Regions from separate parts of the Massilia suwonensis genome, predicted to be linked through region 1. Evidence: predicted binding sites of a transcription regulator. Region 1 holds the regulator's gene; the other holds the start of a gene.
What was found. Region 1 encodes LexA, which represses DNA repair genes until DNA is damaged. Its sites were predicted from a motif close to ACTGTATNNNNATACAGT; they were not measured.
Positions count from the first base shown of each region.

Region 2: ACFPQ5_RS15670 (error-prone DNA polymerase) is a predicted target of LexA. The motif match lies at 5,785-5,802, and genes of this name have one in related genera.

Region 1 is NZ_JBHSMR010000013.1:1,578,381-1,586,022, reverse strand. Features, by position in the region: gene ACFPQ5_RS15180 (CvpA family protein) at 1-455, shown strand, start outside; gene purF (amidophosphoribosyltransferase) at 506-2,032, shown strand; gene ACFPQ5_RS15170 (cystathionine gamma-synthase family protein) at 2,040-3,281, shown strand; gene ACFPQ5_RS15165 (tetratricopeptide repeat protein) at 3,451-4,230, shown strand; gene ACFPQ5_RS15160 (SEL1-like repeat protein) at 4,308-5,072, shown strand; gene lexA (transcriptional repressor LexA) at 5,153-5,788, opposite strand; gene ACFPQ5_RS15150 (DUF6289 family protein) at 5,948-6,196, opposite strand; gene rpsF (30S ribosomal protein S6) at 6,491-6,877, shown strand; gene priB (primosomal replication protein N) at 6,907-7,200, shown strand; gene rpsR (30S ribosomal protein S18) at 7,242-7,532, shown strand; gene rplI (50S ribosomal protein L9) at 7,569-7,642, shown strand, end outside.
Region 2 is NZ_JBHSMR010000013.1:1,697,272-1,704,913, reverse strand. Features, by position in the region: gene ACFPQ5_RS15705 (TerC family protein) at 65-1,633, shown strand; gene htpX (protease HtpX) at 1,667-2,542, shown strand; gene ACFPQ5_RS15695 (exopolysaccharide biosynthesis protein) at 2,542-3,189, shown strand; gene ACFPQ5_RS15690 (YbaK/EbsC family protein) at 3,262-3,483, opposite strand; gene ACFPQ5_RS15685 (threo-3-hydroxy-L-aspartate ammonia-lyase) at 3,483-4,451, opposite strand; gene ACFPQ5_RS15680 (helix-turn-helix transcriptional regulator) at 4,463-5,104, opposite strand; gene ACFPQ5_RS15675 (gamma carbonic anhydrase family protein) at 5,104-5,646, opposite strand; gene ACFPQ5_RS15670 (error-prone DNA polymerase) at 5,833-7,642, shown strand, end outside.

The DNA.
Region 1 (7,642 bases):
TGGTAGCGTCGGTTGTCATCAGCACCATGCGTGGTTTAGTGAAGGAAATCCTGTCGCTGACGGGGTGGGTTGTCGCCTTCGTCGTGGCGAATGCCTATGGCGCGCGCCTCGCGCCGCTGTTGCCGGATATGATACCGGGCGAAACGACGCGCCTGATCGTGGCCTTCGTCGCCCTGTTCCTCGGCGTACGCATCCTGATGGGACTGCTGTCCCTGGCGATCGGCGCGCTGATCGACGCGGCCGGCCTGACGCTCGCGGACCGCGGCCTCGGCGGCCTGTTCGGCCTGGCGCGCGGGATTGTAATCGTGCTGGCCGCCGTCATATTGTGTTCCATGACAGCCATTCCCCAACAAGCATTCTGGAAAGACGCGCTGCTGTCCCCGCTGGCCGAGGCCGGAGCGCGCACCGTCAAGCCATTTCTCCCTGCTGCGCTGGCGCAGCACGTACATTTTTAGTTTCGTTTTTAAATCCTTTCGTAACAGCATTCAGTTCTTAGGAGCGCACCATGTGTGGCATCGTCGGCGTCGTCTCGCAAACTCCCGTCAACCAGTTGTTGTACGACGCATTGCTGCTGCTGCAGCACCGCGGCCAGGACGCAGCGGGCATTGCAACCAATCACAGCAGCATGTTCTCCATGTACAAGGCCAACGGTCTCGTGCGCGACGTGTTCCGTACCCGTAACATGCGTTCGCTGCAGGGCAATACCGGGATCGGCCACTGCCGCTACCCGACCGCCGGCTCCTCGAGCGAGGAAGAAGCGCAGCCCTTCTACGTGAACGCTCCCTTCGGCATCACGCTGGCGCACAACGGCAACCTGACCAACCAGGCCGAGCTCAAGGAAGCCCTGTTCCGCAACGACCGCCGCCACATCAACACCAATTCTGACTCCGAGGTGCTGCTCAACGTGCTGGCGCACGAGATCCAGGAAGCGGCCAACGGTTATTCGCTCGACGCCGAAGCCATCTTCAAGGCGGTCGGCGTGGTGCATCGCCGGGTGCGTGGCGCCTATGCCGTCGTGGCCCAGATCGCCGGCCACGGCATGCTCGCCTTCCGCGACCCCTACGGCATCCGTCCGCTGTGCATCGGCATGAACGAAGGCGAGAACGGCGTCGAGTACATGGTCGCCAGCGAATCGGTGGCCCTGGAAGGCATCGGTTTCCGCTTCCTGCGCGACGTCGCGCCGGGCGAAGCCGTGTTCATCGATAACGATGGCGTCCTGCACGAGCGCCAGTGCGCGGAAAATCCCTCGCTCAATCCCTGCGCCTTCGAATACGTCTACCTGGCGCGCCCGGACTCCGTGATCGACGGCGCCTCGGTCTACGCCACGCGCCTGAAAATGGGCGAATACCTGGCCGACAAGATCCGCAAGGAGATTCCGGTCGAGGAAATCGACGTCGTCATGCCGATCCCGGATTCCTCGCGTCCGGCCGCGATCCAGCTGGCGCTGAAGCTCGGCGTCGAATACCGCGAGGGGTTCATCAAGAACCGCTACATCGGCCGTACCTTCATCATGCCTGGCCAGGGCATGCGCAAGAAATCGGTGCGCCAGAAGCTCAACGCCATCGGCTCCGAGTTCAAGGGCAAGAACGTGCTGCTGGTGGACGATTCGATCGTGCGCGGCACCACCAGCCGCGAAATCGTGCAGATGGCGCGCGAAGCGGGCGCCCGTAAAGTCTTCTTCGCCTCGGCCGCGCCGCCGGTGCTGTTTCCGAACGTCTACGGCATCGACATGCCGACCCGCGACGAGCTGATCGCCTACGGCCGCACCGTCGAGGAAGTGTGCAAGGAAATCACCGCCGACCGCCTGGTCTACCAGGACATCGACGCGCTCAAGCGTTCGATCTCGGACGTGAACCCGGCGCTGACGAATTTCGAGGCATCCTGCTTCGACGGCGTGTACATCACCGGCGACGTGACCCCGGCCTACCTCGACAACCTGGAGACCGCGCGCCATAACGGCGGCAAGGGCGTGTCGCAGGACGACGTGGTGCGTACCCAGCTGAACCTCAATCCGCCGGTCGCCGCCGAGTAAGCCTGTCATGAGCGAGAAAAAGAACTACGGTTTCACGACCACCATCCTGCACAACGACCGCCGCAAGGCGATCGAGCAGGGTTCGCTGCACAAGCCGGTGCATACCTCGGTCGCCTTCGGCTACGACGACGCGCGCCAGCTGGCTTCCGTGTTCCAGGGCAAGGAGCCGGGCTTCCGCTACGGCCGCCAGGGCAACCCGACGGTGTCGGCGCTGGAAGACAAGATCACCAAGATGGAAGACGGCGTCGCCAGCCTGTGTTTCGGCACCGGCATGGCGGCGATCGGCGCGCTGTTCCAGGCGCTGCTGAAGGCGGGCGACCACATCGTCTCGTCGAGCTTCCTGTTCGGTAACACCAACAGCCTGTGGCAGACGGTGGCGGGGCAGGGCGTCGAGGTCGATTTCGTCGACGCGACCGACGCCGCCAACGTCGAAGCGGTGCTGCGCGAGAACACCCGCATGGTCTTCGTCGAGACGATCGCCAATCCGCGCACGCAAGTGGCGGACCTGGCCCGCATCGGCGAACTGTGCCGCGCGCGCGGCATCCTGTACGTGGTCGACAACACGATGACCACGCCGTATTTGTTCCGCCCGAAGGCAGTCGGTGCCGGCCTGGTCGTCAATTCCCTGACGAAATCGATCGCCGGCCACGGCATCGCTCTCGGCGGCGCGCTGACCGATACGGGATTGTTCGACTGGAGCGCCTACCCGAACATCGCCGCCAACTTCCGCAAGCAGCCGAGTGCAGCCCAGGGCATGGCCCAGCTGCGCGCGAAAGCCCTGCGCGACTTCGGCGCCGCCCTCGGTCCGGAAGCGGCGCACCACATCGCCGTCGGCGCCGAAACCCTGGCGCTGCGCATGGAGCGCACCTGCGCCAACGCGCTGGCGCTGGCGCAGATGCTCGAAAGCGACGAGCGCGTCTCCGCAGTCCACTACCCGGGCCTTGAATCCCATCCCCAACACGGCATCACCAGCCAACTGTTCCGCGCGGGCGGCTCGCTGCTGAGCTTCGAGCTGCGCGAAGATATCGATCCGTTCGACTATCTGAACCGCCTGAACCTGGCGATCCCGGCCAGCAACCTTGGCGACACGCGCACCCTGGTGATTCCGGTGGCGCACACGATCTTCTTCGAGATGGGCGCAGAGCGGCGCGCGAGCATGGGGATTGCCGAGTCGCTGATCCGGGTGTCGGTGGGGATCGAGGATACCGAGGATCTGCTGGACGACTTCCGCGGCGCGCTGGAGGCCTGAAGCAGAAACAGGCGCCCGGGATGGCGGCATGAGCTTGCATCCTGCCGCCGGCCTGGCAGTCGCGCGGCGATAGGATGTGAAAACACGACACTGCCCGCATGCAGAATGCATTGCGCTACAAACATTACCGTTTTATCATCGTTCAATAACAACCTGAAAGGACGATGTCATGCGCCGCCTCGTATTCTCCCTCCTTTTCGTCTGCCTCACTGCCAGCGCCGACGATCTCGCCGATGCCAACCGGCTGCTGGCCGCCAAGGATTATGCCAAGGCGCTACCGCTCTATACCAAGGCCGCGCAGGCCGGCAACCCGGAAGCGCAGTTCCGCCTGGCTGAAATGTACTGGTTCGGCGACGGCACGGCGCAAGACCTGGATGCCGCGCGCGACTGGATGGCAAAAGCGGCCGCTGCCGGCGTGCCCGATGCCAGGGAGTCGCTGGCCATCCTCGAGCGGCGCAAGACCCGCGGCAAGGAAATCAACTACTGGATGAGCGAATACCGCGGCGAAGAGCTGCGTTCCGGCAAGTACGCCTGCGCAGCGCCGGCGATCCCGGTCCTGTCCAAGACCAACGAGGAAATCCAGGCGGTCAGGGCTTCCGTCGCCACGTGGCAGGAGTGCTACAACGGCTTCGTCAGCAATTTCAATGCTGCGATGCCCCCAGGTAAAGTGATTCCACAGGACGTGCTCGACATGATGAGCCCGGCCGAATTCGAACGCGTGCAGGCCCATATCGAGCCGACCTACCGCAAGATCCTGGCCGACGCCCAAACCCAGGCCAATGCAACCCTGGCGCAACGCGACGCCTGGGAAAAGGCGACCCAGTCCTTCGTCAAGGAAGAGAACGTGCGCCGCAAACGCCAGATCGAACTGGAAACCACGCGCATCGTGCGCGACAACGAATTGCGCCTGCACGGCGGTACGGACGCGCGGGTAAGTACAGGTAAATAATCCGCAGGGAAGCGACTTCCCGGTTGAGCAGGGCCGCATCTCGCAGTATGATGGGCCTTGCTCAACCTGTTACTCCCATGAAAAAATTCCTGTTTTGTGCCGTCCTGTTCGCGAGCTTGCCCGTCAGCGCCGCGAACGATCTCGCCGCTGCCAACGCCTTGTTCGAGCAGAAAAAATATCCGGAAGCCCTCGCGCTGTACACCAGGCTGGCCAATGCCGGCAACGTCGACGCCCAGCAGCAATTGGGCCAGATGTACTGGTACGGCGAAGCGGGCGCCGTGGACGAGGCCAAGGCCGAGGCATGGTTCCGCAAGGCGGCCGCCAAAGGCAATGCGGTGGCCGCCAGCTCCCTGGTCGTCATGCAGCAGCGCGTGGAGCGGCGCGCCGACATCGATTATTGGGTAGGCAAATACGATGGAGCCGAGCTGAAAAGCGGAAAGTATTACTGTCCCGCGCCCCGGATCCCGGCCATCTCCAAGCAGCCCGACGAGATCGAGCGGGTGTCGGCGGCCATCTCCAACTGGCAAGCCTGCTACAACGGTTTCGTCGAAAACATGAACGCCTCCTCGCCCCTCGTCAAGCGCATTCCCGCCGATGTCGTGAAGCTCATGAACGCGTCAGAGACCGAACGCGCCAAGACCTATCTGGCGACGGTGCAGGAAAACCTGGTGGAAGAGGCCAAGGTAAGTGCCAAGCTGGTCCTCGCCGACGTTGCCGCCTGGCGCAGCGCGACCGAAGCCTACGTCAAGGAACACAAGGCGATCATCGACGCTGGTCCTTCGGCCGAGCGCCAACGCGAGATCGATGCGCGCAGGAGCAATTACAGCCAGACCGGGAAATAAACCGGGACGTAAAAAAGCCGCGTAAGCGGCTTTTTTTATGATCCGATGCAGCGATCCGGTGTGCAGGTCGAATGCGCCGGTCAGTGCCAGCTGCGCATCAAGCCAACCGCCAGGCCTTCGAGCGCGAACTCGTCGCCCGGTTCCACGCGGATGACCTTGAAGTCCGGGTTTTCCGGCAGCAGCTCGATCGTGTCGCCGGTCTTGCGGTAGCGCTTGACGGTGACGTCTTCGCCGAGACGGGCGACGACGATCTGGCCATTCTTGGCGCTGTCGATCTTTTTGACGGCGAGGAAGTCGCCATCCATGATGCCGGCGTCGCGCATCGACCAGCCGCGTACTTTCAGCAGGAAATCGGGGCGGGCGCCGAACATGGCCGGGTCGACGTTGTAGGTGGCCTCGACGTGTTCCTGGGCCAGAATCGGCGAGCCGGCGGCGACGCGGCCGACCAGCGGCAGCGACATCAGGAGGGCGGCCGGCACGTGCGGCACCGGTTCCGGCGTGGAGGCGCCGATCAGGCGGATGCCGCGCGAAGTGCCCGAAACGATCTCGATGGCGCCTTTGCGGGCCAGAGCCTGCAGGTGTTCCTCGGCGGCGTTGGCCGACTTGAAGCCCAACTCTTTGGCGATTTCGGCGCGGGTCGGCGGGAAGCCGGTATTGTCGATCGCTTCCTTGATCAGGTTCAGGATCTGTTCTTGCCTTGCAGTGAGCTTGAGCATGGATCTACCACGGGTTAATGATTCAGACTGTATTTTTGTACAGTATTCGTGGATTTGCAAGTGATACTTTCAAGTGCAGGCAATTTAAGCTGTTCATCGCGAGCATACGTCGGGTCAAGCCAACGTATGCTCTTCGATTACCTACATATTACCTATGTATCAGCCCCAGGGATCGAGGTCCCAGCCGCCCCAGCGGCATTGGTTTTCGTTCGTCCTGACGAAATAGTCCGTTTCTTCACCAGATCGATACCACCGGCCGGAACAGGTGAATTCAGCGTGGCCCACCTCGACCGAGTATGTTGCATCGCTATAGTAAATATTCGTGTAGCCGTACGGCGGCGCTGCATAGGCGGCAGCGGCGACGAAGGCCAGCGCTGCACCGATCAGGGAAGCTTTTTTCAGTTTCATGTCATTCTTTCTTAAAATGATGAAGTTAGGTCTGAAACGCACATTTGATCCCAGTCGCAAAGTTGCGACAAGGAAAGTTGGCATAGTTAAAATGTTAAATCAACAAACTTGCAAATTTTATCCATGCAGGGTTATACGCTTAGCTCTGGCGTACAGAAGTACCTGGCCCCTGCTGCCTGCCCCTAGGGTGATTGTGCTGCGCTCGAAGTCGCGTTATAATTGCCGGCTTTCCCTTCCCACACTCGTCTTGACGCCGAGGTGGGCATTTGTTTAAACGTCCTCAAGGAGTGTTGCATGCGTCATTATGAAATCGTTTTTATCGTCCACCCGGACCAAAGCGAGCAAGTCCCGGCGATGATCGAGCGTTACAAGACCACGGTGACGAGCCGCGGCGGTAACATCCATCGCGTGGAAGACTGGGGCCGTCGCCAGATGGCTTACCAGATCCAGAAGCTGCCGAAGGCACACTACATCTGCATGAACATCGAGTGCGACAACGAGACCCTGGTCGAGCTGGAAACCGCATTCAAGTTCAATGATGCCGTGCTGCGTCACCTGACCGTGAAGATGAAGAAAGCTGAAACCGCTCCATCGCCAATGATGAAGTCGGTCCAGCGCGAAGACGCAGCCAAGAGCCACCGCGCAGAAGCCCCGGCTGCTGCCCCGGCCGCCGCTGCCTGAATTCTTCTGCCAGGAATCGTGAACTCCTAGTGAACCAGCTTCAAGTCGTCGCGACGATTGCTGAACGCGACGTACTGCGCTACACCCCCGCCGGCGTGCCGGTCGTCTCGGCAATCCTGATGCACAATTCGCAGCAGGTCGAGGCAGGAGTGGAGAGACAGGTCCAGTTTGAAATCGCCGCGTTCGCCGCGGGAGAAATTTCGGGCCGTTTCGCAGCAGCAGAGCTGGGCGCCGCGCACCAGTTCACGGGATTTCTGGCCAGGAAGAATCGCAACAGCAAAGCCCTGGTGTTTCACATCATTGATTTCAGTGCTGCCGCTTAATTACCTAGCGGCCCACCTTTTAGATATACAGGAGCCTCAAAATGGCATTCGGTAAAAAGTTCGACAAAAACAAGGCTAAAGAAAAACTCAAGCGCAAACAGCAGAACCCGCTGTTCAAGCGTAAGAAGTTCTGCCGCTTCACCGCTGCAAACGTGGAACAGGTCGATTACAAAGACGTCGACACCCTGAAGGACTTCGTCCAGGAAAACGGCAAGATCATGCCGGCACGTCTGACCGGCACCAAGGCGCACTACCAGCGCCAGGTCGACACCGCGATCAAGCGCGCACGCTACCTCGCGCTGCTGCCGTACACCGACCTGCACAACGCCTAATCGCGGCTGTCAGTTCAGAACATCCTGGAGAAAAATATGCAAGTTATCCTTTTGGAAAAAGTTGTTAACGTCGGCAACCTGGGCGACGTGGTCAAGGTCAAGGACGGTTA
Region 2 (7,642 bases), 120 kb from region 1:
TCTGGCTTAGCCAGAGGCCTGCGCGCTCCAATTTTCTTCATCCGAAATTCACGAGGTAAGTAACATGGAATGGCTATTCGACCCTGCAATCTGGGCGGGATTGCTGACACTCGTCGTGCTCGAAATCGTCCTCGGCATCGACAACCTGATTTTCATCGCCATCCTGGCCGACAAGCTGCCGCCGCATCAGCGCGACCGCGCGCGGCTGATCGGCCTGTCGCTGGCGATGCTGATGCGCCTTGGTCTGCTGACCATCGTGTCCTGGCTGGTCACGCTCACCACACCGCTGTTTTCCCTCGGGCCGCTCAGCTTCTCGGGGCGCGACCTGATCCTGCTGATGGGCGGCCTGTTCCTGCTATTCAAAGCCACCACCGAACTGCACGAACGCCTGGAAGGGGTGACCCACACCCAGTCCGAATCCAAAGCCTATGCGGCCTTCGGCGCAGTCGTGGCGCAGATCGTCGTGCTCGACGCCGTGTTCTCGCTGGACGCCGTCATCACGGCGGTCGGCATGGTCGACGAACTGGGCGTCATGATGGCGGCCGTGATCATCTCGATCGGCGTCATGATCCTGGCGTCGAAGGCGCTGACGCGCTTCGTCAACGCGCATCCGACCGTGGTCGTGCTGTGCCTGAGCTTCCTGCTGATGATCGGCCTGAGTCTGGTGGCCGAAGGCCTCGGCTTCCATATCCCGAAGGGCTACCTGTACGCGGCGATCGGCTTCTCGATCCTGATCGAAGCGCTGAACCAGTTCGCGCGCCGTAACTCGCTCAAGCACGAGGCGCGCGTGCCGCTGCGCGAGCGCACGGCCGAACGGGTGCTGCGTTTGATGGGCAGCCGCAAGCGCGGCGTCGCCGCAGCCGAGGAGCCGGACGCGCAGGCGCCGCAGGAAGCCTTCGCGCTGGAAGAACGCAACATGGTCAGCGGCGTGCTGGCGCTGGGCGAGCGCTCGATCCGCTCGGTCATGACGCCGCGCTCGGAGCTGTCCTGGGTCGATCTCGACGACGACCCGGCCGCCATCCTGCGCCAGCTGCAGGACACGCCGCACAGCCAGCTGCCCGTGTGCCGCGGCGAGCTCGAAAACATGCTGGGCATCGCCCGCACCAAGGACCTGATCGCCGGCCTGGCGCTGCGCCAGGGCATTCTCGAATCCGGCGAAGGCAGCCCGCTGCGCGCGGCCATCGTCCTGCCCGATACGGCAGGCGTGCTGCGTGCCATCGAGATCCTGCAGCGCGCGCACGGCCAGCCTGTGCTGGTGACCGACGAATACGGCGTCGTCCAGGGCCTGCTGACCCCCGTCGACATTCTGGAAGCCATCGCCGGCGAATTCCCCGACGAAGACGAGCAGCCGGCGATCCAGGCCAAGGCTGCCGGCGAATGGGAAGCCAGCGGATCGGCCGACCTGCGCCAGCTCGAGCAGGTGCTGGAGACCGATGCCCTGGTCGGCGAGGGAAGCGAGTACACCTCGCTGGCCGGCTTCCTGCTGGCGCGCTTCGAAGGCTTCCCCGAGGCAGGGCAGCACATCGAGCTCGATGGCCTGCGCTTCGAGATCCTGGCCGTCGAGGAGCGCCGCATCGTCAGCGTGGCGATCCGCCGCATCGCCGAACCCGTGGCGGCCGATGCCGCCTCCTGAACCACATTTTTTACCGCACCAAGAAAGCACATCATGAAACGCATCGTCCTGTTCCTGGCCACTAACCTGGCCATTGTCCTTGTCCTCAGCCTCACGGCGAGCCTCCTGGGCGTGAACCGCTTCCTCACCGCCAATGGCCTCGATCTCGGCATGCTGCTCGCCTTTGCCGCGCTGATGGGGTTTGGGGGCGCCTTCATCTCCTTGTTCCTGTCGAAGCCGATCGCGAAATGGTCGACCGGCGCCCGCGTCATCGCCCAGCCTGCGAATTCGACCGAACACTGGCTGATGGAGACCGTGGCAAGCCAGGCGCGCAAGGCTGGCATCGGCATGCCGGAGGTGGCCGTGTATGAGGGCGAGCCGAATGCCTTCGCCACCGGCGCGACGAAAAACAGTTCGCTGGTCGCGGTGTCGACCGGTCTGCTGGCCTCGATGTCGAAGGAAGAAGTGGAAGCCGTGCTCGCGCACGAGGTGGCCCACATCGCCAACGGCGACATGGTGACGCTGACCCTGATCCAGGGCGTGGTGAACACCTTCGTGATCTTCCTGGCCCGCATCGTCGGCTACTTCGTGGACGGCATGCTGCGCAAGAACGACTCCGAGCAGTCCGGTCCCGGCATCGGCTACATGGTGACGGTGGTCGTGTGCGAGATCGTGTTCGGCATCCTGGCCAGCATCATCGTCGCCTGGTTCTCGCGCCAGCGCGAGTTCCGCGCCGACCGCGGCGCCGCCGGCATCCTCGGCCGCCCGCAGCCGATGATCGCGGCATTGCGCCGCCTCGGCGGCCTGGACGAGGGCGCGCTGCCGAAGAACATGGCGGCCTTCGGCATCTCGGGCAAGGGTGGCGCCATGGCGCTGTTCTCGAGCCATCCGCCGATCGAAGAACGCATCGCGGCCCTGCAAGGTGCCTGATGGGCGCGCGCGAGCAGGAGAATGAGGCGCTGAAGACAGGGGCCAGCGGTCCGCCGCTGTCGGATGTGCTGCAGCAGCTGGCCGAGGACGGCGCGCGCGAACGCATTTCGGTGGGCGACTTGCTGGCCGCCTTGTCCGACCGCGCGCTGGGCGCCTTGCTGTTCGTGTTCGCCTGCCCGAACGCGCTGCCGGCGCTGCCCGGCACCTCGGTGATCCTGGGCGCGCCGCTGGTGCTGCTGGCGGCGCAGCTGGCCTTCAAACGCAAGCCCTGGCTGCCCGGCTTCATCAGCCGCCGTTCGATGGCGCGGACCGACTTCCAGGGACTGATCGCACGGATCTGCCCGTGGCTGCGGCGCGCCGAAAAAATGCTGCGCCCCCGCGCCAGCGCCTGGGCCTTGCCGCCGATGGAATACCTGGTCGGCCTGGTGTGTTTGCTGCTGGCGATCGTCGTGCTGCTGCCGATCCCGCTGGGGAACATGTTGCCGGCGCTGGCGATCAGCATACTGGCGCTGGGCGTGCTGGAACGCGATGGTTACTGGATCGTGGCGGGGCTGGCCGTGGCGGCGGGAGCGGCGGCGCTGGTGTCGGGCGTCGTGTTTGCGACAGTGCAGGCGCTGCTCTATGTGGTCGTCAACTTTTTTGCATAGAGGAGGCGGGGCCTGGCCTCAGGGGCTCATCAAACCGCTACAAGGACATCCAGCCATACAAGTAAGGCAGCATCATTGTTGGCGGATGTCCGCCAACCGCGGCTGGGCGATCCGCAGGTAATCGTCCGTAGCAAGAGTACCACGGATACGGGCGACTTCTTCGGACTTGCCGGCTGCCGGATGCTCGATGACCCGATAGCGGGCTTGTCGGGTGTCGAGCAGCTCGGCCAGCTTCAGGAATACGGGCGTAGGGCCGACGCCTGGCGGATTCGGTGTTTCGGACATGAAGTGCATCAGCCCGCCAGGAAGCCGCTCAGGCGCGCCAGGTCGATATTGCCGCCGCTGACGAGGATGCCGACCCGCTTGCCGCGCAGCGCGTCTTTCATCTGCCGCGCCGCGGCGAATCCAAGGCATCCGGTCGGCTCGACGACGATCTTCATGCGCTCGGCAAAGAAGCGCATGCACTGCACCAGTTCGTCGTCGGAGACGGTCAGGATGTCGTCGACATCGCGTTGGATGATCGGGAAAGTATGCTTGCCGAGGTGTTGGGTCTGGGCGCCGTCGGCAATCGTTTTGGGTGTGTCGATGTGGACGATGGCGCCCGAGCGGAACGATTGCTGGCCATCGTTGCCGGCCTCCGGCTCGACGCCATACAGCCTGCACTGCGGCGACAAGGCCCGGGTCGACAGGGCCGACCCGGCCAGCAGGCCGCCGCCGCCCAGGCAGACGAAGAATGCGTCGAGTGGTCCGGTTTCTTCGAACAGCTCCCTGGCGGCGGTGCCCTGGCCCGCAATGACGTCAGGGTGATCGTAGGGCGGGATCAAGGTCAGGCCGTGCTTGTCCGCCAGTTCGCGTCCGATCTGCTCGCGGTCCTCTGTGTAGCGATCGTAGACGACGACATTGCCGCCGTAGCCTTTTGTCGCCGCCACCTTCGCCGCCGGCGCGTCGTGCGGCATCACGATCGTGGCCGGCATGCCCAGCAGCCTTGCCGCGAGGGCGATCGCCTGGGCATGGTTGCCCGACGAGAAAGCGACCACGCCGGCACGGCGCTGCTCCGGCGTGAACTTCGACAGCGCGTTGTAGGCGCCGCGGAACTTGAATGCGCCCATCCGTTGCATGTTTTCGCATTTGAAAAACACCTCGGCGCCGAATTCTTCATTGACGGTGCGCGAGGTCAGGACGGGAGTATGGTTGGCGGCGCCGGCAATGCGTGCGGCCGCCTGGACCACGTCGTCGTAGGTGGGCAGGCTAAGCGTGTTCATTCATGTTCTCCTTACTTGATGTCGTTGTAGGCGGTCGCGCGCGAAATGCCCAGGTGTGCCGCCGCGATTTCGATGGCGCGCCGCACTTCGAGGAAGCCGCTGGTCTTCAGTTCCCGCATCAGCGCGCGGCGCTCGCCCGCCTTCAGCAGTTGCGGCGACGATGCCAGGCTCGCCGCATACTGGTCGATGCGCCGGCGGATCGCTTCGGCGTTGGCCGGGTCGAGCGATTCCTGCACGGGCGAGGCATCGGTCGCGGTGAACTGCGCAAGCGCGTTCTGCATCGAGCGAAACAGCGTCAGGTCCACGTTCAGGCACAGTGCGGCGACGTAGCGGCCCTCGGCGTCGCGGATGCCGATCGAAGTGCTTTTCGCCGGGCGGCCGTCAGGGAACTGGTTGGTGTAGTTGGCCACGACCTGCGGATAGTCCTTGTCGGCGATGCGCGCCAGGCCGAGTTCCGTCGCCGGATCGCTGGCGGCGCGGCCGGACAGGTTATTGTGAATGGCGAGCACGGCGTGCTTCGGATCGCGCAAATCGTGCACGACCACTTCGCAGAACGGGGCAAAGGTCTGGGCCAAACCCTGCGCGATATGCTGGACCTGATCGATCAGGGAAGCATGCTGCGCATCGAGCATGGCGTGTGGAATAGGGGACATCAGGCCTGCTCCTGGGCGTTCAAATAATTGTCCTTGACCCGCACGTAGTGCTCGGCCGAGTAACGCAGGTAAGCGATTTCGTCGGCGCTCAATGGCCGGATTTTGACGGCCGGCCGGCCCGTGTACAGGAAACCGCTTTCCAGCGTCTTGCCCGGCGAAATCAGGCTGCCCGCGCCTATCATGACGTGGTCCGGAATGACGACGTCGTCCATGACGATACTGCCCATGCCGATCAGGCATTCGTTTCCGATTCGGCAGCCGTGCAGGATGACCGAGTGTCCAACGGTGACGTAATCGCCGATGACAAGGGGCGAGCCCTGTGGTTTTCGCGGAGTCTTGTGGGAAACATGGCCCATCGAGAAGTCTTGTATGTTGGAGCAGTTCCCGATCACGATGTCGTTGACGTCGCCGCGCAGGACCGCGTTACACCAGACGGAAGAATCGGCGCCAAGGCGGACATTGCCGATGACTTGCGCGGATGGATGGACGTAGACGCGCTCGGCGGAAATCGGCGCGGTCCCGAGATAAGTCGAAAGAGGCATGGTGTCGTATTTCGTGGTTAAGACAAAGAGTCTAATTTTGGACATTGTGACAAATTAATCGGGGCATTACAAGCGTCTGCCTGCGTGCCTTTTTTAATAACGCACGGAAATTATTGCCAAGTTGATCTCGTCGGTTATACTGTGTTTTTATACAGTATTTTGTGAACTCACAAGACCGACCTGCCGATGTCATCTGCGCCGCCGTCCGCTCACTTACCCGACTACGCGGAATTGTTCTGCCTGTCGAACTTCAGCTTCCTGCAAGGCGCCTCGCACGCCGAGGAACTGGTGGAGCGGGCGGTACGGTTAGGATATTCGGCGCTGGCGCTGACCGACGAGTGCTCGCTGGCGGGTGTAGTGCGCGCCCACGCCGAAGCGAAGAAAGCAGGGCTGCCCTTCATCGTCGGCGCCCATTTCCACCTGCACCATCCGGGCGGCGATCCGGCCCTCTCTCTGATCCTGCTGGCGCAGAACCGCAACGGCTACGGCAACCTGTCCGAGTTCATCACGCTCGGGCGCACGCGCAGCGAGAAGGGGACCTACTTCCTCACGCCGGACGACATCGCCAACCCGGCGCCGGAGTTCGCGCACCTGAAGGGCATGCCCGACTGCCTGGCGATCCTGCTTCCCGCTTATCCGGGTTTCGAGGCCAAGGACGTCGACCGCCTGCACGAACAGGCGCGCTGGATGGCGCAGCAGTTTTCAAACCGCGCCTGGCTCGGCCTGGTGCTGCTGCACCGCGCCTTCGACGATGCGCACCGCGTCACGATCGAGGAAGTCGGCTGGCAGCATCGCCTGCCCATCGTCGCGCTGGGCCACGTCGTGATGCACGTGCGCTCGCGCAAACCGCTGCAGGACACGCTCACCGCCACGCGCCTGAGCAAACCAGTGGCCGAATGCGGCTATGGTCTCGCGCAGAACGCCGAACAGCACCTGCGCGCGCGCCTGCGCCTGGCGAACATCTATTCGCGCGAAGCGCTGAATGAGACACTCCGTATCGCTTCCCTGTGTACCTTCTCGCTCGACGAGCTGCGCTACGAGTACCCGAACGAAGTGGTGCCGAAAGGGCACACGGCAACCAGCTTCCTGCGCGCCGAAACCTATATCGGCGCGCACCGCCGCTTCAAGGAAGGCATTCCGGCCAGGGTGCAGGGCCAGATCGAGCACGAGCTGGGACTCATTGCCGAGATGGGCTATGAACACTACTTCCTTACCGTCTACGATATCGTCCACTTCGCGCGCTCGAACAACATCCTGTGCCAGGGCCGCGGCTCGGCCGCCAATTCGGCCGTGTGCTACTGCCTCGGCATCACCGAGGTCGATCCGGCGCGCGCCAATTTGCTGTTCGAACGCTTCATCTCGAAGGAGCGCAACGAGCCGCCCGACATCGACGTCGACTTCGAGCACCAGCGCCGCGAAGAGGTGATCCAGTACATCTACAACAAGTACGGCCGCACCCGCGCCGCGCTGGCGGCGGTCGTGATCAGCTACCGCCCAAAGAGCGCGCTGCGCGACAGCGGCCGCGCGCTCGGCGTCGATCTCGGCATCATCGAGAAGGTCTGCAAAAGCCACCGCTGGTTCGACAACAAAGCGGACCTGCTGAACCGGCTGGCGGAATCCGGCCTCGATCCGGAAGCGCCGCTGTCGCGCCAGTGGGCGACGCTCGCCACCCAGTTGCTGAACTTCCCGCGCCACCTGTCGCAGCACCCGGGCGGCTTCGTCATCGCGCAAGGAAAACTGTCGCGGCTGGTGCCGATCGAGAACGCGGCCATGGCGGACCGCAGCGTCATCCAGTGGGACAAGAACGACCTCGAGGAACTCGGCCTCATGAAGGTCGACGTGCTGGCGCTGGGCATGCTGTCGATGCTGCGGCGTGCGCTGGAGCTGGTCAGCCTGCGCCATGGGAACCTGTTCGAGATGCAGGACATCCCGCCCGACGACCAGGCCACCTACGACATGATCTGCGCGGCCGACACGGTGGGCGTGTTCCAGATCG